3 regions of the Desulfitobacterium dehalogenans ATCC 51507 genome follow, and region 3 is predicted to be linked to each of the others. Evidence: riboswitches for the same ligand, from Rfam matches in the RefSeq annotation. Region 3 holds a riboswitch; each other region holds the start of a gene.

The links. A riboswitch is a leader RNA that binds a small molecule or an ion and turns the genes downstream of it on or off. The one in region 3 is predicted to bind glycine.
Region 1: it holds a riboswitch for glycine, as region 3 does, so the genes downstream of both, DESDE_RS04955 (ACT domain-containing protein) here and DESDE_RS20315 (alanine/glycine:cation symporter family protein) in region 3, are expected to answer to the same signal.
Region 2: it holds a riboswitch for glycine, as region 3 does, so the genes downstream of both, gcvT (glycine cleavage system aminomethyltransferase GcvT) here and DESDE_RS20315 (alanine/glycine:cation symporter family protein) in region 3, are expected to answer to the same signal.

The regions. Positions count from the first base shown of each region.
Region 1 is NC_018017.1:1,039,002-1,046,488, forward strand. It holds gene DESDE_RS22960 (methyl-accepting chemotaxis protein) at 191-694, shown strand; gene DESDE_RS04945 (hypothetical protein) at 963-1,601, shown strand; gene DESDE_RS21570 (flavodoxin family protein) at 1,790-2,074, opposite strand; glycine riboswitch at 2,273-2,363, shown strand; gene DESDE_RS04955 (ACT domain-containing protein) at 2,505-2,807, shown strand; gene DESDE_RS04960 (PFL family protein) at 2,825-4,186, shown strand; gene DESDE_RS04965 (cupin domain-containing protein) at 4,301-4,636, shown strand; gene DESDE_RS04970 (fumarylacetoacetate hydrolase family protein) at 4,830-5,450, shown strand; gene DESDE_RS04975 (hydratase) at 5,553-7,487, shown strand, end outside.
Region 2 is NC_018017.1:3,414,997-3,422,483, reverse strand. It holds gene ileS (isoleucine--tRNA ligase) at 1-452, shown strand, start outside; gene DESDE_RS16570 (sugar diacid recognition domain-containing protein) at 754-1,611, shown strand; glycine riboswitch at 1,718-1,825, shown strand; glycine riboswitch at 1,827-1,909, shown strand; gene gcvT (glycine cleavage system aminomethyltransferase GcvT) at 2,040-3,131, shown strand; gene gcvH (glycine cleavage system protein GcvH) at 3,225-3,611, shown strand; gene gcvPA (aminomethyl-transferring glycine dehydrogenase subunit GcvPA) at 3,612-4,952, shown strand; gene gcvPB (aminomethyl-transferring glycine dehydrogenase subunit GcvPB) at 4,949-6,412, shown strand; partial or broken gene tnpA (IS200/IS605 family transposase) at 6,671-7,095, shown strand.
Region 3 is NC_018017.1:4,246,821-4,254,307, forward strand. It holds gene ybaK (Cys-tRNA(Pro) deacylase) at 1-94, shown strand, start outside; gene DESDE_RS20300 (putative NPN-dependent ornithine cyclodeaminase) at 211-1,296, shown strand; gene DESDE_RS22165 (hypothetical protein) at 1,335-1,493, shown strand; gene DESDE_RS20305 (glutamine--tRNA ligase/YqeY domain fusion protein) at 1,555-3,213, opposite strand; gene rnk (nucleoside diphosphate kinase regulator) at 3,358-3,774, opposite strand; glycine riboswitch at 4,279-4,374, shown strand; gene DESDE_RS20315 (alanine/glycine:cation symporter family protein) at 4,527-5,909, shown strand; gene DESDE_RS20320 (VOC family protein) at 5,966-6,349, opposite strand; gene DESDE_RS20325 (MBL fold metallo-hydrolase) at 6,481-7,203, shown strand; gene DESDE_RS20330 (2'-5' RNA ligase family protein) at 7,251-7,487, opposite strand, start outside.

The sequences.
Region 1 (7,487 bases), 1.1 Mb from region 3:
CTTTGATAAACAAAGAGTTCCCGTGATTGGATTTCATAGGACCATTAAACCTGAGGATATACTGCATCTGACGGAAAAGGTGGTGGAATTTAACTTTAATCAGATCCTTTCCAATACCCAAGGTATTAGCTTCGACTTAAATGCTCATATTCAAGAAGTTATGAGTTCTATGGAAGGGATTGTGAATTTCATGGAAGATACAAACACAAGTATCCATGAAGCTCATGGCCGAATCCAGAGGCAAGTAGAGCGTATCGACGAAACTATTGAGGTTACCAATGATCTTAATACCAATACCCAAAAAATTGATGAACTGATTAATACGATTAAACAAATATCGGACCAGACCAATCTACTGGCGCTCAACGCGGCCATTGAAGCAGCCCGTGCAGGAGAAGCGGGGAGAGGCTTCGCCGTCGTTGCCGATGAAGTAAGGAAATTGGCGGAGAGAAGCAAACAATCCATCCAATTCATCCAGCAGCTGGTTGCCAATATAAAACAAACCAATCATCGTACCGTCCCGCTGCTCCATTTCTTAGCCGGAGAAATTAAGGACATGGATGAGATTATTAACAAGATACTCAATAGCTCCACAATCAATCAAACTGAGGCAAAATCCATATCCGAAGCCTTGAGTCGCGTTACGAAGATCAGTGAACAGCTGACCAATGAGTTTATAGCCTTTAGTTTCTAATTACTAAATTACAGGAAATAGATGAGGTAAATCGTCAGAAACAGATATCCCCTCCCGTCTTATATACCGGTTGCAGCATTCCATGGTGCTTCAAGGTATTGAAATGGGAGGGGATTCGCTATTATGGATCAGAGGGTATGGCGATCCCAGCGGGGAAGATTCCGGAGCAAAGGGTATGCTCCTGCGGTGCAAAAAATAGTATATAAAGAGTAAAAGAAGTGGAGATGGAGATACTCTCTTTTAAGAAGATTTACCGAGGTGATGAACAGTGATCAAGAGACTCCTTGTCATTTTGACTTCAGTGTTTTTAGTATCGGGGTGTGCAGCTAATGCCCCCCAGGATAAAAACGCCAATCTAGATAAACCTGGGCAGCAAGTAGAGATGGATTTGCCCGGTACGGACCAGGGGCAGACGAAACCCGGGGGAGAGGGGCAGGGTACGGAGAGAGAAGGAAGTGCCAGTCTGGGAAATATACATCTAGGGGATTCCTTTGGCGAGGTGGAAAAGGCTTTAGGCAAGGGCTACAAAGAAACCCTCCATGATGAACCCGGGCATTTCCCTGAAGCCTGGTACAGCAGAGAGTACGACAAAGGCATTAAATTCATTGTCGGAAAAGATTCGGGCAAAGTGCTGGAGATCGATGCCGTAACTAGGGAATTTGCCACCAATCTCGGTGCCAAGGTAGGAGATACTGCTGAGAAAATTAAGGATTTGTATGCTGTCAAATACAAGCCCTTTGAAAGTAGACACGGGGATGGACCTTTGGAAGGATTCTATCTGCTGGATGATGGCCAGATTATGATCTTTGATTATAATAGGGAAGATAACCAACTGGTCAATACGAATGTGAAGCCGGATTCTAAGGTGGAGATGATAAGGCTGACCCAATCTCAATATCTGGACTAAAAGCGATAAATAGGCAAAAACGCATCCGCAATGTGGGTGCGTTTTTGTTTCACTATCACAAAGTATAAACTTCATAAAGGTTAGGAAAAAGCTAGAAACCAATCCCGACAAACCATAATATATTAAAAAATAGGTGAGGGAAAGAGTTTTATGCTCTATTCAGCCTATACACCCAGACAGCCTGGCCCCTAGTTCAAAGGCTTTCCGGCAATCCTGAGGGAATCGCTCTTTGCGCACCTGCGCTTTATGTTGCTCATTAAATCGGGAGGCTTCATAGTCGGAGTAGTTGTCAAACTGATAGGTATCTGTGGCAAGGAGATATTCGGAAGATCCAATCCTTTATAATTCAGCTCATAAAGATGAAACATTTCTGTTTCGGCACCTACAGATTGCGCTCCCTCAAGAGCTTTATGCAATAATGTAGCTGTATTCCATTGCTTGCGGGGGCCTCCATTGACAGCAATAACCTTCATAGTAAATACTTCAACTCCTTATGTTAATGTGTTTGCTTATAGAGCAGCAATTTGCCTTCACTTCTATTATATTAGGGGGAATCTTAAAAACAAAGGTTTGCAATTATGAGCAAGGATGTTTATAATACTGAAAAGAAGTGAATAACTGGATGAGGTTTTCAGGAGAACAGGGTATGCACACCATGATGAACTGAAAACGGACAGAACTCTGGAGAGTTCCGCAAGGACGCCGAAGGGGCAAGACAGCAAAGCTGTTCAATCTCTCAGGCAAAAGGACAGAGCGCATAATTTGTGAACGATGCTTAAGTCATGCTATGACTGCCAATAAGCGGGTTCGCAAATTGCTCTTGTGTACCAGAGTCAAACTTAGGATTTGGCTCTTTTTTATTGGTGAAAATGAAAGAGAAGAAAAAGAAAAGGGGTAAAGAAAATGAGCTTAGAACCAACCCGTGAAACGTCCAACCGCGTGATTATTTCCATCTTAGGCAAGGATCAAATAGGAATTATTGCCTGGCTGACAGGGCGATTGGCTGAAAAATCCATCAATGTCCTGGATCTCAGTCAAACCATTCTCCAGGGCTTTTTCACGATGATTATGATCGTGGATGTTACTCAATCCACAGCCTCCTCCTTAGCCGATCTCACCAAGCAATTGCAAAGCGAGGGAGAAGCCCGAGGCTTAAAGGTCAATGTCCAGCATGAAGATATTTTCGAATTCATGCATCGAGTATAGGGGGGATTATTGTGAAAATGCATCTGGCTCCTCATGAAATACTTCAAACCATTGAAATGGTGGAAAATGAGAATTTAGATATCCGTACCATCACCATGGGCATAAGTCTGTTGAACTGTGCCGGAGACGATATTCAACAGGTGGAACAAAAAATCTATGATAAAATTACCCGCCAAGCTGAGCATTTAGTCGGTGTAGGGGAAAGCTTAGCCGCTCGTTATGGCATTCCTATTGTCAATAAAAGAGTCTCAGTAACTCCGGTGGCTCTCTTAGGCTCCAACTTTAATCCCGAAGAAATGGTCCGTTTGGCCAAAGCCTTAGACAGAGCAGCCAAGACGGTGGGGATTAACTTCTTGGGAGGTTTTTCTGCCCTCGTTCAAAAAGGCTTAACCAAGGGAGACCGCTCCTTGATCGAAGCGATTCCCCAAGCTTTGGCGGAGACAGAATTTGTTTGCTCCTCGGTAAATATCGGTTCCACCAAATCCGGAATCAATATGGATGCTGTGTTGAAGATGGGAGAAGTCGTCCTGGACAGTGCCCGCCGGACAGCGGATCAGGATGGCATCGCTGCCGCCAAACTCGTTGTTTTCTGCAATGCGCCTGAAGATAATCCCTTTATGGCCGGAGCCTTTCACGGGGTGGGAGAACCGGAGGCGGTCATCAATGTGGGGGTCAGCGGCCCCGGTGTCGTTGCCCATGCTGTTAAGAAAAGCCCCCAGGCAGATTTGGGAGAACTGGCCAACCTTATTAAGCGCACGGCCTTCAAGATTACCCGTATGGGTGAATTGATCGGTCGAGAAGCCTCCCAAGCCTTGAATGTTCCCTTTGGCATTGTGGATCTTTCCTTAGCCCCTACGCCAGCGATTGGGGACAGTGTGGCGGAAATCCTTGAGAATATGGGACTGGAGCGCTGCGGCGCTCATGGCACCACGGCGGCCTTAGCCTTGCTGAATGACGCGGTGAAAAAAGGCGGAGCCATGGCATCCTCCCATGTGGGAGGGTTGAGTGGAGCCTTTATTCCTGTCTCCGAGGATGCGGGCATGATTGAAGCTGTGGAAGTCGGTGCTTTAAGCATCGAAAAGCTGGAGGCCATGACCTGTGTTTGCTCCGTGGGATTGGATATGATAGCCATCCCCGGAGATGTGGAGGCGGAAACCATCGCCGGAATTATTGCCGACGAAGCAGCTATCGGTATGATTAATAAGAAGACAACCGCTGTACGGGTGATACCGGCCATCGGTAAAAAAGTCGGGGATCGTGTAGAGTTTGGCGGACTGCTGGGAAGCGCTCCGGTAATCAAAGTGAACCCCTTCTCCTCCCGTGAATTTATCCGTCGGGGTGGTAGAATTCCGGCACCTATTACCAGTCTGTCTAATTAAAACTGTCCTTTCTTGAAAAAGAAAACTGGAAAGTGATTCCAATCGCATTTTTTTAGGGTAATTCAGGTTAGAATAAGTCATAAGCAAATGACCTGCATAAAGGGGGATTTTACTATGACACAAATCATGAAAAATATTGAGTTTTCCCAAGTTCTTGACCTGAAAGAGTTGATTACCTACCAACAAGGACAAGTGGTAAGCCGCACTCTTGCTCAGACGCCTATCGTCAGCATTACCCTATTTTCTCTGGACGAGGGAGAAGGAATCAGTACTCATACCACTTCAGGAGATGCCATGGTGCAAATACTGGATGGAGAAGCAGAGATCACTATAGGGGATAAGGTATTGACCGTAAAAGAAGGAGAGACCCTCATCATGCCCTCCGATGTTCCCCACGGCTTAGAAGCCAGGAAACGCTTCAAAATGCTTTTAACGGTAATTAAGTATTAAGTCAACGGCTTTCTTTTTAAGGTGCAAACTATCAAAAACCATAAAAATAACGAAAACCAGCAATGATATAGGCAACTATTATTGCTGGTTTTCTTGCTATATGTTCAATCCCCTGCGGAAAGGATGAAAATATAGTGAATATCTAATATAATAGAGATGACTTTTGTAAAACGGTGTTTTAAGGAGAGCTATTATGTCGATTAAGAATATCTATTGTGTGGGGCGTAATTACTTTTTACATGCTCAAGAGCTTAATAATGCAGTTCCCACATCGCCTATGATCTTTACGAAACCTTCTCATGCTTTTACAGAAGCGAAAGGGCAGATTTTAAAAATGCCGACAGGTAAGGGCTCAGTTCATTATGAAGCGGAGCTTGTCATTCACCTTGCAAAAGACTATGAACCGAGTCTGAAGGTGGATGAGATCATCGATCAAATGGCTATTGGTGTGGATTTTACTTTGCGGGAGGTACAAGATGAACTGAAGAAGAAAGGGTATCCTTGGTTGCCGGCAAAGGGTTTCCCCCATTCAGCCTTAGTTTCTCCCTGGATTCCTTTTGCGGGTATTGAAGCCATCGGGAATCATGACTTCACTCTGGAACGGAACGGTCGCGAGGTCCAACGGGGAAATATTAAGGATATGATTTTTCCTATCCCGATCCTGATTGAATTCATTGGCAAGGAATTTGGACTGGGTGCCGGAGATATCATCTTCACCGGAACTCCAGCGGGTGTGGGGGCAGTTCAAGAAGGGGATCATCTCGTGATGAACTGGAAAGAAAATAAAGTGGGCGAATGCTTCATCGGGAGTTAAATATTGTATACTTGGTCTAAAAAGGTTGATAGTTACAAGAAATGTAGGTAAATTTAAACCATGCCTCAGTAAGAGGAAAAACCTAGAGTATGGAGGATGCACATGCTACGTCTAATTGAAAATGGAATATACCTTATTCAAGGAAAAAGAGCCTTAGAGGTAAAAGATACAAATGTCCTGTGGGATCTCAATGGGGAGCCGGTTCAGCCGGAACAGCTTCCTGGCGAGACATTGCCGGATCGTGAGAGCGCCCGCAAAAATACCATGGCCTATCAAATTCTCTCCCGGCATAATACTTCCGAGACGATGGATAATTTGAAGATTCGCTTTGATGCCTTAACCTCCCATGACATCACCTATGTGGGGATTGTGCAAACAGCACGGGCCAGCGGCTTAAAGGAGTTTCCGATTCCCTATGTGCTGACCAACTGCCATAACAGTTTGTCGGCAGTAGGGGGAACCATCAATGAAGATGATCATGTCTTCGGTTTGTCTGCGGCTCAAAAGTATGGCGGTATCTTTGTTCCAGCCCATCAAGCGGTTATCCATCAATATATGAGGGAGATGATGACGGGCTGCGGCAGCATGATTCTGGGATCGGACAGTCATACCCGTTACGGCGCTTTTGGCACCATGGGAGTAGGTGAAGGTGGGCCGGAGCTGGTAAAGCAGCTTCTGAGCAAAACCTATGATGTGAAATATCCCGGAGTTGTGGCTATCTACCTGGAAGGCAAGCCTCACCCCGGCGTAGGCCCCCAAGACGTGGCCTTGGCGATTATTGGAGCAGTCTTTAAGAATGGCTTTGTTAAAAATAAGGTCATGGAATTTGTGGGACCCGGCATTGAGAATCTATCCGTGGATTTCCGCAGCGGAATTGATGTGATGACCACAGAAACCACTTGCTTAAGCTCTATTTGGGTCACCGATGATAAAGTGAAGAAGTATTTTGATATCCATGGCCGCAGTGAAGCTTATGCTAAGCTGGAGCCGGGAGAAGTGGCCTATTATGACGGCATGGTGGTGGTGGACTTAAGCAAAATTGTCCCCATGATTGCAATGCCTTTCCATCCCAGCAATACCTTTACTATTGCAGAGCTCAATCAGAACCCTTACGATATCCTCAAACATGTGGAAGAAGAGGAAAGAAGGCAGCTGGATAATCCACAGATTAATTTCAATCTGACGGATCGGATCGTCAATGGCCGCCTCCATGTGGATCAAGCCATCGTGGCAGGCTGTGCCGGCGGAAGTTTTGAAAATATCATGGATGTAGCCGCTATTCTTGACAGCCAATCTGTAGGGAACGACTACCTATCCTTTAGTGTGTACCCTTCCAGCCAGCCCATTTATTACGAACTCATTAAGCGCGGTGCTATCGGTAAGCTGATGCAGGCAGGAACACTGATTAAGACAGCCTTCTGCGGTCCCTGCTTTGGGGCCGGGGATGTACCTGCCAATGGCCAATTCAGCATTCGTCATACCACAAGGAACTTCCCCAACCGGGAAGGCTCTAAGCCCGGTGAACTGCAAATATCTTCAGTGGCCCTGATGGACGCTCGTTCTATTGCCGCCACAGTAATCCGTGGTGGACAACTGACTCCGGCTACTGAGATTGACTTTACACCAGCAGAAACTGATTATGAATTTAATGCTGATATCTATGCCAAGAGAGTGTATCAAGGATTCGGCGACCCTAGACCTGAGTCCGAATTGAAGTTCGGTCCCAATATTGCCGACTGGCCGGAAATGATTGCCTTGCCCGAGAATATTCTCTTAAAATTTGCGGCCGTTATTCACGATCCTGTCACCACCACAGATGAGTTGATTCCTTCGGGAGAAACCTCCTCTTACCGGTCCAACCCTCTGAGACTTGCGGAATTTACCCTTTCCCGAAAAGAACCTCAGTATGTAGAACGTGCCAAAGGGGTTCAAGCCTTAGAGAAAGAACGCCAAAGCCTGGTAGCCGGTGAAAAGGACTTACCGAACCTGAGCGATGGCTTGCGTGGATTGGGAGAACAAATCCTCCAGGCAGCACCT
Region 2 (7,487 bases), 830 kb from region 3:
TGCCCGCCGGTTCCCCTATTCAAACTGAGGAAATGCCAAAGGTTGATCCTCAGTGGATGGATGAAGCGCTGGAGCAAAAATGGGAAACCCTGTTGGCGGTTCGCTCAGAAGTAACGAAGGCCTTGGAAAAAGCCCGTCAGGATAAATTGATCAACCATCCTTTGACAGCTCAAGTAGATCTGTATCCCAATGCTAAACTGGAAGGATTCTTAAGAGATATTCCCAATCTGTCGGAAATCTTCATCGTATCAGCAGTTCAAATCCATAGCGGAGGAGAAGATAAACCTGAGGGTGTCATCATGGCAGAAGACTTGGAGGATTTCGGTATAGCTGTGAATTCAGCAGCAGGGGAAAAGTGTGAACGCTGCTGGATTTACGATACGGGTGTTGGAGAGAATCAAGAACATCCTAGTCTATGCCCCCGCTGTGCTTCCGTTGTAAGCCATCTCTAATAATAGCCTTTCTTTAATATTTCTACTTTTAAGACTTGGGCGGTACAATCCGCTCAAGTCTTATCTATGCTATCGGAACTTTCGTGGCACCGGTCGAGTTTTGTTTAATGTATCTAAAAGGATAACGTTTATTATTAAGGTAAAATCCATGGACAATAGTTTGAATACTTAGTATTATATTTAGTAATGAAAAGCAATGGGTTTATTTACATAATTTTTAGGATCAGGTACTAAATTTCACTTGATGTTTTCTTCTAAAATTTTGAAAAATTATTGACCTGCAGAGGTGGGAGTGAAGAGAATGAGACTTACAGAGAATCTGGCCAACCGGATCGTCGACTTGATTTATTCTGAGAGTGGGTTTCATGGAATTGTCTGTGACACGTCAGGGACCATTATTGCAGATTCAGCTAAACAACGGGTAGGCGTTGCCCATGCAGGTGCAAGGCGGATCATGACGACTTCTATCCAAGAAATCAGAATTACTGCGGAAGATGAAATTAATTCTCAAGGAAAACAGCGGGAAGGCTTGAATATTGCCATTTTACTCGATGATGAAAAGCTGGGGACCTTTGGAGTGGCCGGACCCTTGGAGATTGTTAGTCCTGTGGCGAAGGTTGCAGCTGCGATGATTGCTTTTTTACTTCGGGATGAAGAGCTGAAAGAAATTCTCAAGGATCATGTGGAGCGGATGGGAGAGGCCCTGGAACAGGCGGCTGGGGCCATACAGGAAATGGCGGCCTCTTCTCAAGAGGTGGCAAGTGTGAGTCAGACTGTAGCCACGGTAGCTCAGAATGCCAAGCAGCATGTCAAGGCCACAGAAGGTGTCACCGAATTTATTCGCCGGGTGTCGAAGCAGACCAATCTCTTAGGGCTTAATGCGGCTATTGAAGCGGCCCGCGCGGGAGAACAAGGAAAAGGATTCTCCGTGGTCGCCGGTGAAGTGCGCAAGCTTGCAGATGAAAGCAATCGCTCAGCTAATGAAATCAATGATTTGCTGATGACCTTTCAGGATACCATGGAAGAGATTGTCGATGGTGTGTTTCAAAACAATGTTATAGCTCAAGAACAGGCAAAAGCCACTCAGGAGATTGCTCAGATGGTGGAGGAGCTGCAACAGGTCGGCACTGAATTAAACGATCTCGCCCACAGGCTGTAAGGGATTAATTTGTACCTTTTATTATTTTGTGGAAATGGAATATTTGTGTAGACGAAAATCGGTTTGCTGACTATAATAAAAGCAGGTAAAAATACATAAGGTTCGAATGATCCCAGTAGGAGAGACTCAGTATCATGAGCGCCGAAGGAGAAACTTCCTGAATGTCGCCTGTTCAGAAGGGGAAACTCTCAGGCAAAAGTACTGCTGGAAGACGGAACTCTGGAGAGCTTCTCAGAAGAGAACACCAAAGGGGTAGCCCTAAACAAAGGGTAAATCTCTCAGGTCAAAGGACAGAGGTAGCGCGACGTGCTATTCCTCTGTTTTTTTATTTTGCACTATCAGAATGAACAGCCAAGTTTTCTTTATCTATGTTTCATTAATGTTTTTTCCGGTTTTGGTTAATACTCAATTCTAGGGAGGTGTCCTAAGTGACGAATCTAAAAAGAACACCACTGTATGAAAAGCATCAGCAACTAGGAGCAAAGCTCATCGATTTTGGCGGCTGGGAAATGCCGGTCCAATACGCCGGAGTCCTTGAGGAGCACAAGACGGTGCGCAGTAAAGCGGGGCTTTTTGATGTCTCTCACATGGGTGAGGTGGAGTTAAAGGGAAAGGATAGCCTTGCTTTCTTGCAGTACATACTTACCAACGATGTCTCACGGATTCAGGATAACCAAATTCAATATTCTCCTATGTGCGCTCCAGATGGGGGTGTCGTGGATGATTTACTGGTGTACCGCTATAGTCAGGAACATTTTTTAATTGTGGTCAATGCCTCCAACACGGATAAGGATTTTGCTTGGATGCAGGATAAAGCTCAGGGCTTTGAGATACATCTGGAAAATCGCTCTGAGGATTTTGCCCAGCTGGCATTGCAAGGCCCCTTGGCGGAGAAAATCCTCCAAAAGCTTACGAGGTTGGATTTATCTCAAATAAAGTACTATTGGTTTACACATGGGGAAGTGGATGGAGTCCTTTGCCTGATCTCCAGAACAGGGTATACCGGGGAAGACGGCTTTGAAGTTTACCTCCCTCCTGATCATGCTCCCCGGATGTGGGATAGAATCCTCGCAGTCGGGGCAGAGGAGGGAGTTCAACCCATCGGTCTTGGCGCCCGGGATACTCTTCGTTTTGAAGCCCGGCTGCCCTTATATGGAAATGAGCTCGGCTCGGATATTACACCGTTGGAGGCTGGACTGGGATTTTTTGTTAGGTTGGAAAAGGAACATTTTGTTGGCAAGGAGGCATTATCAGCGCAAAAGGAGAAGGGAATTCCGAGAAAGTTGGTAGGTCTGGAAATGATCGAACGTGGAATAGCCCGCTCCCATTATCCCCTTCAGAAAGTAGGAAAAGAAATCGGCTTTATTACCTCAGGCTCTTTTTCACCGACTCTAAACAAAAACATTGCCCTTGGGCTGATTCCCCCGGAGTATGCTCAAATCGGGGAAACCTTGGATGTCATCATCCGTGGGAAAGCCGTCAAAGCCCGGATTATTCCCTCTCAGTTCTACAAGCGGTAGGGTCAAGGGGAGTACCTTGGGAATTTCTATAAAACAATCAAATGGGGTTAAGAGACCTGTTCCTTTTCCCCGCAAAATAAGGAGGATGATAGTATGAATCCAGTAGAATTAAAGTACAGCAAATCTCATGAGTGGGCTAAGGTGGAAGGGAATACCGTGACTTTGGGGATTACGGCCCATGCCCAGGACAGCTTAGGTGATGTGGTCTTTGTAGAACTGCCTGATAACGATACCACTGTGGTGGCCGGAGAGGCTTTTGGAACCGTTGAATCCGTTAAAGCAGTGTCCGATCTTATTGCCCCGATTGGTGGCAGGGTTGTTGAATATAATGAAGAGGTTCTGGATTCTCCTGAACTCTTGAATAATGATCCTTATGGCGAGGGATGGCTGGTCAAAGTGGAAGTGGATGATCTGAAAGTATTGGAGCAGTTATTATCTGCCGCAGAATATGAGGCGTTTCTAGCGGAGGAGGGCCAATAAATGAATTATGTGCCGAACACGGTGGACCAGCAGGAACAAATCCTCACCCGGATTGGAGTAGGCTCCCTTGAAGAGCTTTTTGCGGATATCCCGGAAAGCGTTCGGCGCCAAGCTCAATTGAAGATTCGGGAGGGACTATCGGAGCTTGAACTGGTAAAATACTTCAGCAAGCTGGCTGCGGAGAATAAAACCGTAGAAGAGTATACCTCTTACTTGGGTGCGGGGGCTTATGAGCACTTTATCCCCAGCTATGTGGATCAGCTCTTACTGCGCTCGGAGTTCTATACGGCCTATACCCCTTATCAGCCGGAGATCAGTCAAGGGACCTTGCAGGCTATCTATGAGTTCCAGACTCTTGTCTGTGAGCTGACGGGTATGGACGGTGCCAATGCTTCCATGTATGACGGGGCGTCGGCCCTTGCTGAAGCAGCTTTAATGAGCTGTGATGCCACCCGAAGAAAGAAAGTCCTGGTACCCCAAACGATTCACCCGGAATACCGGGAGGTACTCCAGACCTATCTTCTTCCCCGAGGGGTAGAAATCCTTGAGGTCCCTTATGGGGAGGGGGCCGTGGATCTTGAAGCTTTAGAAAAAGTACTGAATACTGAGGTGGCGGCTGTCCTTCTCCAAAGTCCTAATTTCTTTGGTACCATAGAAAAGGCCCAAGAGATTGGCGAAATGGCACATGCCAAGGGGGCGCTTTTTGTCATGGTGGTTAACCCCGTGTCTTTGGGATTGCTTAAATCTCCAGGGGAGCTGGGGGCGGATATTGTGGTCGGTGAGGGTCAGCCCTTTGGCAATCCCCTGAATTTCGGCGGCCCTTATCTGGGGTTCCTGGCTTGTCGGGAAAAATATGTACGCCGGATGCCCGGGCGGATCGTAGGTGCCACCAAAGACAAAAACGGCAAGAAGGGCTATGTCCTCACTCTGCAAGCCCGGGAACAGCATATCCGCCGGGAAAAGGCGGCATCCAACATCTGTTCCAACGAGGCTCTTTGTGCCTTGGCCTTTACCATCCATCTCTCAGGATTGGGAAAACAGGGATTAAAAGAAATGGCAAGACTTAATCTGCAGAAGGCCCATTATGGGGCCCGGGAGATTAGCAAGCTCCCCGGTATGAGCCTTGCTTTCCAGAGTCCTTTTTTTCATGAGTTTGTGGTCAAGACTGAGATCAGTCCTCGGAAAATCAATGAAGTGCTTTTAAGCCATAAGATCATTGGCGGTCTTGAACTTTCCCGCTTCTACCCCGAACTGGATCATCATCTTCTCTTCTGTGTAACAGAAACAAAGGCTAAAGAAGATATCGACAGGCTTGTGGCCAGAATGGGGGAGATAAAATGAGAGCCTTAGAACCGCTGATCTTTGAACTAAGCAGGGAAGGGCGGACGGGAGTAAGCCTGCCCTCCTGTGATGTGCCGGAAATTCCTCTGGAGGATTTGATTCCTCAAGAGTTTTTAAGAGATAAGGAACCTGAACTGCCGGAGATCTCTGAGGTGGATGTGGTCCGCCATTTCACCCGGCTGTCTTCCTTCAATCATGGGGTGGATACAGGGTTTTATCCTTTAGGTTCCTGCACCATGAAATACAATCCCAAGGTGAATGAGAAACTGGCCCGATTGCCGGGCTTTAGTCAGATTCATCCCTATCAGCCGGAAGAATTGACCCAAGGTGCCTTGGGCTTAATGGTCGAACTCCAGGAGGAACTTGCCGAGATTACAGGCATGGATGCCTTTACCTTGCAGCCTGCTGCAGGGGCCCATGGGGAGATGACTGGAATTCTCATCATCAAAGCCTACCATGAGCATCGTCAGGATGTTAAACGCAAAAAAGTCATTGTTCCCGATTCCGCTCATGGGACCAACCCGGCAACAGCGGCCATGGCCGGATATGAAATCGTTCAGGTGCCCAGCAATAAGCGGGGAGGAGTGGACATCGAGGCTTTACGCCAGGTCGCCAACGATGAAGTGGCCGCCTTGATGCTGACCAACCCCAATACCCTGGGATTATTTGATGAAAACATCCTGGAAATCGCCCAAATCATCCACGATGTGGGGGGCCTGATCTATTATGACGGAGCCAATGCCAACGCCATCATGGGGATAGCCCGTCCTGGCGATATGGGTTTTGATGTGGTTCATCTTAACCTGCACAAGACCTTTTCCACTCCCCATGGCGGAGGGGGACCAGGAGCAGGGCCGGTGGGGGTGAAGGAATTTCTCGCTCCCTATCTGCCCAAACCTGTGGTGGCTCGGACGCCTGGGGGCCAATATACCTTGGATGCCCACCGTCCTCTCTCCATTGGCCGGGTAAGAGCTTTCCAGGCTAATTTCGGAGTATTGGTGAGAGCCTATGCCTATATCCGGGCTCTGGGCGGGGAGGGGCTGACTGCTGCATCCCATAATGCTGTCCTCAATGCCAACTTCCTTATGAGCATTTTGAAGGAGCATTATCACCTACCCTATGATCGGGTGTGCATGCATGAGTTTATTATCACCCCCAAAAATCTGAAGGATTATGGAATCCATACCTTGGATATTGCCAAGCGGCTTCTGGATTATGGTTATCATCCCCCTACGATTTACTTCCCCCTCATTGTGGAAGAGGCGATGATGATTGAGCCCACAGAGACGGAGAGCATGGAGACTCTGGAGGAATTTGCCAGGGTGATGATCCAAATCGCTGAAGAAGTGAAGCAAGATGCGGAAAAGGTGAAAAATGCTCCCTACGATACCCTGGTGACCCGTTTGGATGAAACGGGAGCTGCCCGCAAGCCTGATTTGCGCTGGCGGAAGTCCCAGTAAGGAATTCGTGAGCAATAAAAAAACTATTGTGTTGATGAAGAAGATCTCCCTGCCGTTTTTCGGCGGGAGATCTTTTTGTATAAACGAAAACCACCTGCTATGCAGGTGGTTCCAAGAAGCTTTAGCTATGAGTAGAAAAACCTACCCCCCTTTGATAGAATAGTGCAGGTTTCGCCAACCGCACTAGACAAAGAGGAGGTAGATATCCCAATGGATACAGAAAGTTTAGCACATACTCGATAGAACTGTAAATATCATATCGTATTTGCCCCAAAATATCGAAGACAAATCATTTATGGAAAAATCAAAAAGGATATAGGAAAGATAATAAGAACATTGTGCGATTATAAGAAAGTAGAAATCATCGAAGCCAATGCCTGTGCGGATCACATCCATATGTTGTGTCGATCCCTCCGAAATTAAGTGTATCGGCATTTATGGGATACCTGAAAGGGAAGAGCTCATTGATGATTTTCGATCGACATGCCAATTTAAAGTATAAGTATGGTAACCGGCATTTCTGGTGCAGAGGCTATTACGTTGACACAGTAGGGAGAAATAAGAAAGCGATAGAACAGTATATCCGAAAGCAGTTGCAGGAGGACATTGCAGCAGATCAACTAAGTATCAAGGAATTTGTAGATCCATTTACAGGGGAGGCTATAGAGAAGAAGAAAAAATAGCCCCCCAACCCCTTTAGGGGTAGCACGGGGCAGAGTGCGGTTGGCGGAACTTTCAGTGAGCCTTAAGGCTCAGCCTGTACCCTGCCCTTATAGGGCTAGAGCAAACCACCCGCTGAGCGGGTGGTCATGATTTGGTAAATGGCCCTTTTCTTTTTAACAGGACGGGTGCTTGAATAAAGAGCGAGGTAGGTCATTAGTCCTGCTTCGTTTAGGTCCCTAGGGAAAATCTAACATCTTCACATAATGTGACAAAATTAGCCAAAAACAAGATGCTATACTGGCTTAAACTACATAGAGACCCCCATTCCAACAGTCTGGGCACAAGCGGGTTGGGTTTAAGGCCTTTTTTTGTCAGAATCGACACATTGTTGTCACGATAAACGTGGAGGAGG
Region 3 (7,487 bases):
CGCCGGAACACGAGGATTACAGATCGTTATTCTACCTCAGGATCTGCTTAATATCACCCAGGGAAAGGTTGGCTCTATCGCTAATCCTTCCTAAAACTCCGATCAATCTTCTCCTCGAAATCTATGAACTCTCTCTTTCCTTGTATGAAGATGGGCAAGAGGTAAATACTAATCTTATGTCGCTTTGAATTAGGGTAAAGGAGAGATTCTATGAGTTTCCGGCTTCCTCAGTTCAACCCACCTAATTTTGATGGTGAGCCTTTTACAGGCGCTCCCAATGCAACCCTTGTTGAAGTCCTTCAGGATGGTGTCGCACCCGACCATTTCCATGGTATGTCCATTTATCCTGAGTACTTTAAAGTCAATGGTCAATGGGTCCTTGCTTCCCAAAGTCGTATGGACGGTGTCCCTGTGCTTATGGAGGACGGAACGATCCAAATCCTTGAATTCCGCAATCTTAAGAAAGGCCATAAGGTGGTGGTAGGGCGGACAGAAGATGCTAGTGAAGGCATTTATGTCTATGCCGAAGGCTTTGCTTCCAAGGATAGCAACGAAGATATTTTCGCCTTTCGATCCGGCCGTTCCAGGGAGACTGCTTATTCAAAGGATTATAATCATCTTTATGATGTGCTGCGCCACGAAAAAGATCAAGGCTACGTGGTCTGGGTGTTAGGACCGGCGACGGTTTTTGATTACGACTCCCGGATAGCTCTTGCCGCCTTGATTGAAAAAGGCTATGTTCATGCTATTCTGGCCGGTAATGCCATGGCCACCCATGATCTTGAAGCCGGTATCCTGGGTACTGCTTTGGGTCAAAATACATATACCCAAGAGTCTCAGCCCAATGGCCATTATAATCATTTGGATGTGATCAATATGGCACGAAAAGCCGGGTCACTGGAAAAGCTTATCAAAACTCTGAACCTGACAGAGGGTGTAGTGTATGCTGCTTTAAAAAAGAATATCCCCTTGGTTCTGGCAGGATCCATCCGTGATGACGGACCCCTTCCCACTGTTTGGGCTAATGTCTACGAAGCCCAAGATGAAATGCGCAAACAAACCAAAAAGGCAACCACCCTCATTTGCCTGGCCACCCAGCTCCATACCATCGCTTCCGGAAATATGACACCCGCCTATACTGAGCGGAATGGACAACTGCGTCCAATCTACATCTACGCCGTAGATGTAGCAGAGTTCGCCTTAAATAAGCTAAGAGATCGGGGTTCACTCGAAGTAACCACCATCGTGGCCAATGTACAGGACTTTCTTGTCAATGTGAATAATAATCTTATATAAATAAGGCAATAAGGCCAACGGCCTATGGGGAGAATAGAATGAGAGTAAAAATCATCCAGTCCTTTCGGCAAGAAGGGCTGGAGAAAAAAATGAATGCCTTCTTGCAAGAGAATGAAGGTAAAATCGAAATCATCGAAATCCAATGGAAAGCTTTTTTAGAGCATTATGTGATGATCCTTTACAAAGAGAAAAAATAACCCTGATAGTGAATAAAAAATAGTCACGAACACTGAATCGTGACTATTTTTCTATTCACAGTTATTTTATGACAAAGGAGCTCTTTAAGGAAACAATCAAGTTAAAAACTAAGTTTTCCGGGGTAGTATATTTCGGATCCACATTAAAGTATCCGTGACGGGGGAACTGGAATTTATCTTGAGGTTTGGCCTCTTTCATATGGGGCTCCACAAACCCTTGCCATACTTCCAAAGAGTTGGGATTAATATAATCCAGAAAGGTCTTGCCTTCTTCCTCCACCACATCATCCTGAATTAACACATCATAGAGGCGAAATTCTGCCGGCACTGCCTGGGTGGCTTCTACCCAATGAATGGTCCCCTTAACCTTGCGGCCGGCAAATCCTGTACCACTTTTTGTTTCCGGATCATAGGTGCAATGAATTTCCAAGATATTGCCCTCATCGTCCTTAATGACCTCTTCACATTTAATAAAATAGGCATCTATCAAGCGGACTTCATTACCTGGGTAAAGCCGGTGGTACTTCGGCGGAGGGACTTCCATGAAATCCTCCTGCTCGATATAAATTTCCCGGGAGAAAGGGATTTTGCGTTTTCCCATCTCAGGATTCTCTTTATTATTATCTGCATCCAGGATTTCCACTTGGCCTTCAGGGTAGTTGGTAATGACCACTTTCAAGGGACGGATGACAGCCATGGGCCGGGGCACTTTGAGCTTCAGATCTTCCCGAATAAAGTGCTCCAGCATTTTGGAATCCACCACACTGTCCGCTCTGGCCACACCAATAGCTTGGGCAAAATTGCGGATGGCCTCAGGAGTATAGCCCCGACGGCGCAGCCCGGAAATGGTCGGCATTCTGGGATCATCCCAGCCGTCCACCACCTTTTCATCCACCAGCTGCTTTAGTTTACGCTTGCTCATTACCGTATTAGTCATATTCAGGCGGGCAAATTCATATTGATGCGGGACATGCTCCATCTCGCATTCCCGAACGACCCAATCATATAAAGGGCGATGATCTTCGAATTCTAAAGTACATATAGAGTGGGTTATACCCTCTATAGCATCCTCTAAAGGGTGGGCATAATCATACATAGGGTAGATGCACCATGTATCCCCTGTATTATGATGAGTGGCATGAGCGATCCGATAGAGAACGGGATCCCGCATATTGATGTTGGGAGAGGACATGTCAATTTTAGCCCGGAGAACCTTCTCTCCGTCCTTAAATTCACCTTGACGCATTCTCTCAAAGAGCTCCAGGTTCTCTTCCGCGCTGCGATCGCGATAAGGACTTTCCTTACCGGCCTCTGTCAGAGTGCCGCGGCTTTTTCTAATCTCCTCGGCAGATAAGTCACAGACATAAGCTTTGCCTTTTTTGATGAGAAGAAGGGCTCGCTTGTGCATCTCATCAAAATAATCCGAGGCAAAAAAGAGGTTATCCCATTCAAACCCCAGCCACTTGACATCTTCTTTGATAGACTCTACATATTCTGTATCTTCCTTAACCGGGTTCGTATCGTCAAACCTTAAATTGGTTTTTCCTTTGAATTCACCAGCTAAGCTAAAGTTCAAACAAATAGATTTGGCATGTCCAATATGCAAATAACCATTGGGCTCGGGGGGAAACCGTGTAGTGACTCCTTCTACTTTTCCCTCTCGTAAATCCTCAAGGATAATGCTGCGTAAAAAATTGGAAGACTTATTCTCATTATCCACGAATATCAACCTTTCCTACGGAATGTCTTATCCTATATTAATCTATACCACTATTCTATAATCAGATGTCCATGAAGGAGCACCGCAAGGTAAAGACCTCTCCAGTAGTGTTACCCGAATCTCTGTCCTTCACCCACTTCATTCTTAGAGATCGTAGTCTCCTGAAGCCTCAGGCTGATAAAGGAGCTTTTCCACCTTAAGCCGGACAACACCGCCGGGAACTTTCCAGTCGATGATATCTCCTTCCCGATAGCCAAGAATAGCCGTCCCCACAGGGGCAAGAATCGAAATCTTATCCTCTAAAAGATCCGCATCTTCAGGATATACTAAGGTATAGATGGTTTCTTCACCCGTCTCCAGATCCTTCAGTAATATCTTCGAATTCATAGTTATGGCATTCGAAGGAATTCCTTCCGAGGGCACCACATCTGCCCCATTTAACTCATGCTCAAGATCTTTTAAGTAATCCTTGTTTTTGGCGGTGCCAAACTCTCTTTCTTTATTGATAAGTTTTAGCAGACGCTCACGATCCACAGCTGTAATACTGATCTTTCTACTCATTTCTCCTGAACCTTCCTTTTCTAATGATGAACAAATTGTGCTGGCCCCAGCAAATACACACCTTTTAACATGCTAAACATAGAGCGACTATCGCCAGATAGCCGCTTTTAAAAATTTATGTAATTCAATAAGGGAGAAATCGCTAAATCATTTTAATTATAACCTATTTTCTATAATAAGTAAATGTTAGTCGATAGGATATGAATGTCTATACATCACCTGCCTTAGCCTGTTCCAAGTCTGAAGCTCCCTGATTTACAAACCAAAATTCTGTAAAAATACTACATTAATCACCTGTTATTCGAGTATTATTCCCAAAATAATTCTTGAATAAAATGGGAGCGATACTTATAATTATAAATAAATTCGAGAATCTCCTGTGAGATATTTCGAATCTATGAAAATTGCATAGGGAATGCTGGATGAAATTTACGGGAGAAGGGCTTAGGCCCGCCGAAGAAGTTGAAACTTTCAGGTGACTAGAATGAGTTAGGGACCGTAAATTGACAGCACTCTGGAGAGACTCTAATTTAGGGCGCCGAAGGGGCAATACAATGATGTGTTGTTAAATCTCTCAGGCAAAAGGACAGAGAAGCAATAGGGACTGCCTGCTATGGAGCAATCTCTTGCTTTTGTGGAAATTGTCCGAATATTCAGAGTCAATCTTAAGGATTGACTCTTTTTATATATAAAGCAATTTTATTCTGGAGATTGCAGTATACAGAGAAAGAGATTAAAGGAGGAAAAACACAATGGAGGCCTTGCACAGTTTTATTGTCTGGTTGAACGGCTATCTCTGGGGTCCACCTATTCTTGTTTTACTTTTTGGTACGCACTTATTCCTTACTTTCCGTACTCGTGGTATTCAAAGGTACATTTTTAAAGGGATTAAATTATCACTTACTAAGGATCCTGATGCTACCGGTGATGTGAGTCAATTCGGAGCTCTAACTACCGCTCTCGCCGCTACCATCGGAACCGGTAATATCGTCGGAGTAGCTACGGCCGTGGCTTTGGGAGGTCCCGGTGCAGTACTTTGGTGCTGGCTTACCGGGGTCTTCGGGATTGCCACAAAATATGGCGAAGCCTTATTGGCGGTGAAATATCGGGTTAAAACCGCTGACGGCACCATGCTGGGTGGTCCTATGTATGCTTTGGAAAGAGGCCTGGGACAGAAGTGGCTGGCTGTACTCTTCTGTATCTTTACTTCCATTGCCGCCTTTGGTATTGGTAATATGACTCAAGCTAACTCTATTTCCGTTATGCTGGATACTCAATTCAATATCAACCCTATCTTGACAGGCGTTATCTTAGCTGCCCTCACAGGGGTTGTTATTATCGGCGGCGTAAAATGGATCGCTCGGGTCTGTGAAAAATTTGTTCCCTTTATGGCGATTGCTTATGTCCTTGGTTGTATCATTATCCTGATTATGAATTCTCAATATGTCTGGCCAGCCGTTGTCTTGATCTGTAAATCAGCTTTCACCCCAACGGCTGCCGGCGGCGGATTCATCGGTGCCAGCATTATCATGGCTGCCCGTTACGGGATTGCCCGAGGGCTTTTCTCCAATGAGTCCGGTTTAGGTTCTGCTCCCATCGTAGCTGCGGCTGCTCAAACCAGGAACCCTGTCCGTCAAGCTCTCGTATCCGCTACGGGAACCTTCTGGGATACCGTTGTTGTCTGCTTAATGACCGGTCTTGTCGTCGTTAGCAGTGTCATTAGCAACCCGACTGCTGCCGAAGGGTTAAAAGGCGGCGATTTGACTTCCATGGCTTTTAATCAAATTCCGGTAATTGGTCCCATCGTTTTAACTTTTGGTCTTCTGACTTTCGTTTTCTCCACTATCCTTGGTTGGTCTTATTATGGTGAAAGAGCTGTAGAATATCTCTTCGGTAAAAAAGGAATCCTTCCTTACCGCCTCCTCTGGGTTCTCGCCGTTTTAGCCGGTTCTTTGGTAACCCTTCAATTCGTCTGGGATTTAGCGGACGCGATGAATGCTATGATGGCTATTCCAAACCTGGTGGCACTCCTCCTCTTAAGCGGAGTTATTGTCTCCGAAACCAAGAAGTACTTATGGGAAGATCGTCTGGATGAAGCTTCTGAAGAGCCCATTCCTGTGATTCAGAATAAGTAAGTCAATAAACAGATTGCAAGACACCTCTCCGGTACGGAGAGGTGCTTTTGCATACTTTATCCCATTGAACTAGGAAGAATCTCCACCCAGTAGTTGTCCGGATCATTGATAAAATAGATACCCATAGCTTCATTTTCATAGCAGATGCATCCCATTTTTTTATGATGTTCATGAGCTGCTTGGAAATCATCCACCGTTAAAGCCAGATGAAATTCATTCTCGCCCAGATTATAGGGTTCCGTTCGATCCCTTAACCATGTAAGTTCTAAAGTATGGGCGGTTACCCCATCACCCAGATAGACAAGAATAAATTCCCCGCTCTCCGGAGCTATACGTTTGACTTCTTTTAACCCCAATGCCTCATCATAAAACTTAAGGCTTTTTTCCAGGTTCAGCACATTGATATTATTGTGAGTAAATATAAATTTCATCAGAATCATCCCCTTTTTTTCTTTACTTTTCATAGAATTAACGACTAGACTCTTCCCTTTGTCTTGCATATCTATCCATATTATAGTAATTTTTTATAGAGAACACAAACCTGCAGATCATTTTAGTATGAGGTGATTTAATGAACGCTCCGCTAGAAAAGCTAGAACTTCGTATTGAGTATATCCATCACAGCGGTTTCACAGTGGAAACCGATCGGGACTTCCTGGTCTTTGACTATTATCAGGGTCAAGTCCAATTTCCAAGCAATAAAAGGATCACTGTTTTTTCCTCCCATGTCCACCCGGATCATTATAATCCTGAAATCTTCCAGTGGCAAAGCCAATACCCCGACATTCATTATATTCTCAGCTCGGATATTCAAGGCCATCCTCAACTGCCTCAAGTCCAAGAGAATCTTATTTTCTTATCCCCTTATGAAGAAGTTCATAGGGATGACCTGAAGATTAGGACCTATGGATCTACCGATGTGGGAATCTCTTTTCTTGTGGAACTGGACGTAAAGGAAGGGATTCATCTCTTCCATGCCGGAGACCTCAACTGGTGGCACTGGTGGGGAGAACCCCAAGAAGATATCCTTTGGGCAGAAAAAATGTTCAAAGAAGAAATCGCCAAAATAAAAGAAGAAAGGATTGATATTGCCTTCTTCCCTGTGGATCCCCGACTTGAACAGTATTATTCTATAGGAGCGGAGTATTTTATTCAGGAGATCAATCCTCAAGTCCTTGTTCCCATGCATTTCGGAGAGGATTATAAATCCATTCAATCCTTTGTGGAAAAAATGGCCTCTTCCTCCACTGAAATTTTAGGAATCACCCAAAGCAATCAGCACTTTGCCATCTGATCGCCCTATTAGGGCCGTTTAAGGTTTATACAGTATCTATGAATTTCTTACTGTTCCTCATGTTTATTCAGGGGAAATTCACATAAATACTCAATTGGATCCAACGAAGCCATCCCTATGGATTCAATAGTCACCTCGATGGATTGAAAATCCTTTAAGATCTCTTCCAGCATCTTGGGTATCTCCTCCACTGGAGTCTCCATGGAAAGGGTGCAATGGGGATGCCAAATCTGGGGTTTGTAATAGTCCCAGCCTTCCTCTTCCCAAGCTGAGAAGGCATCATG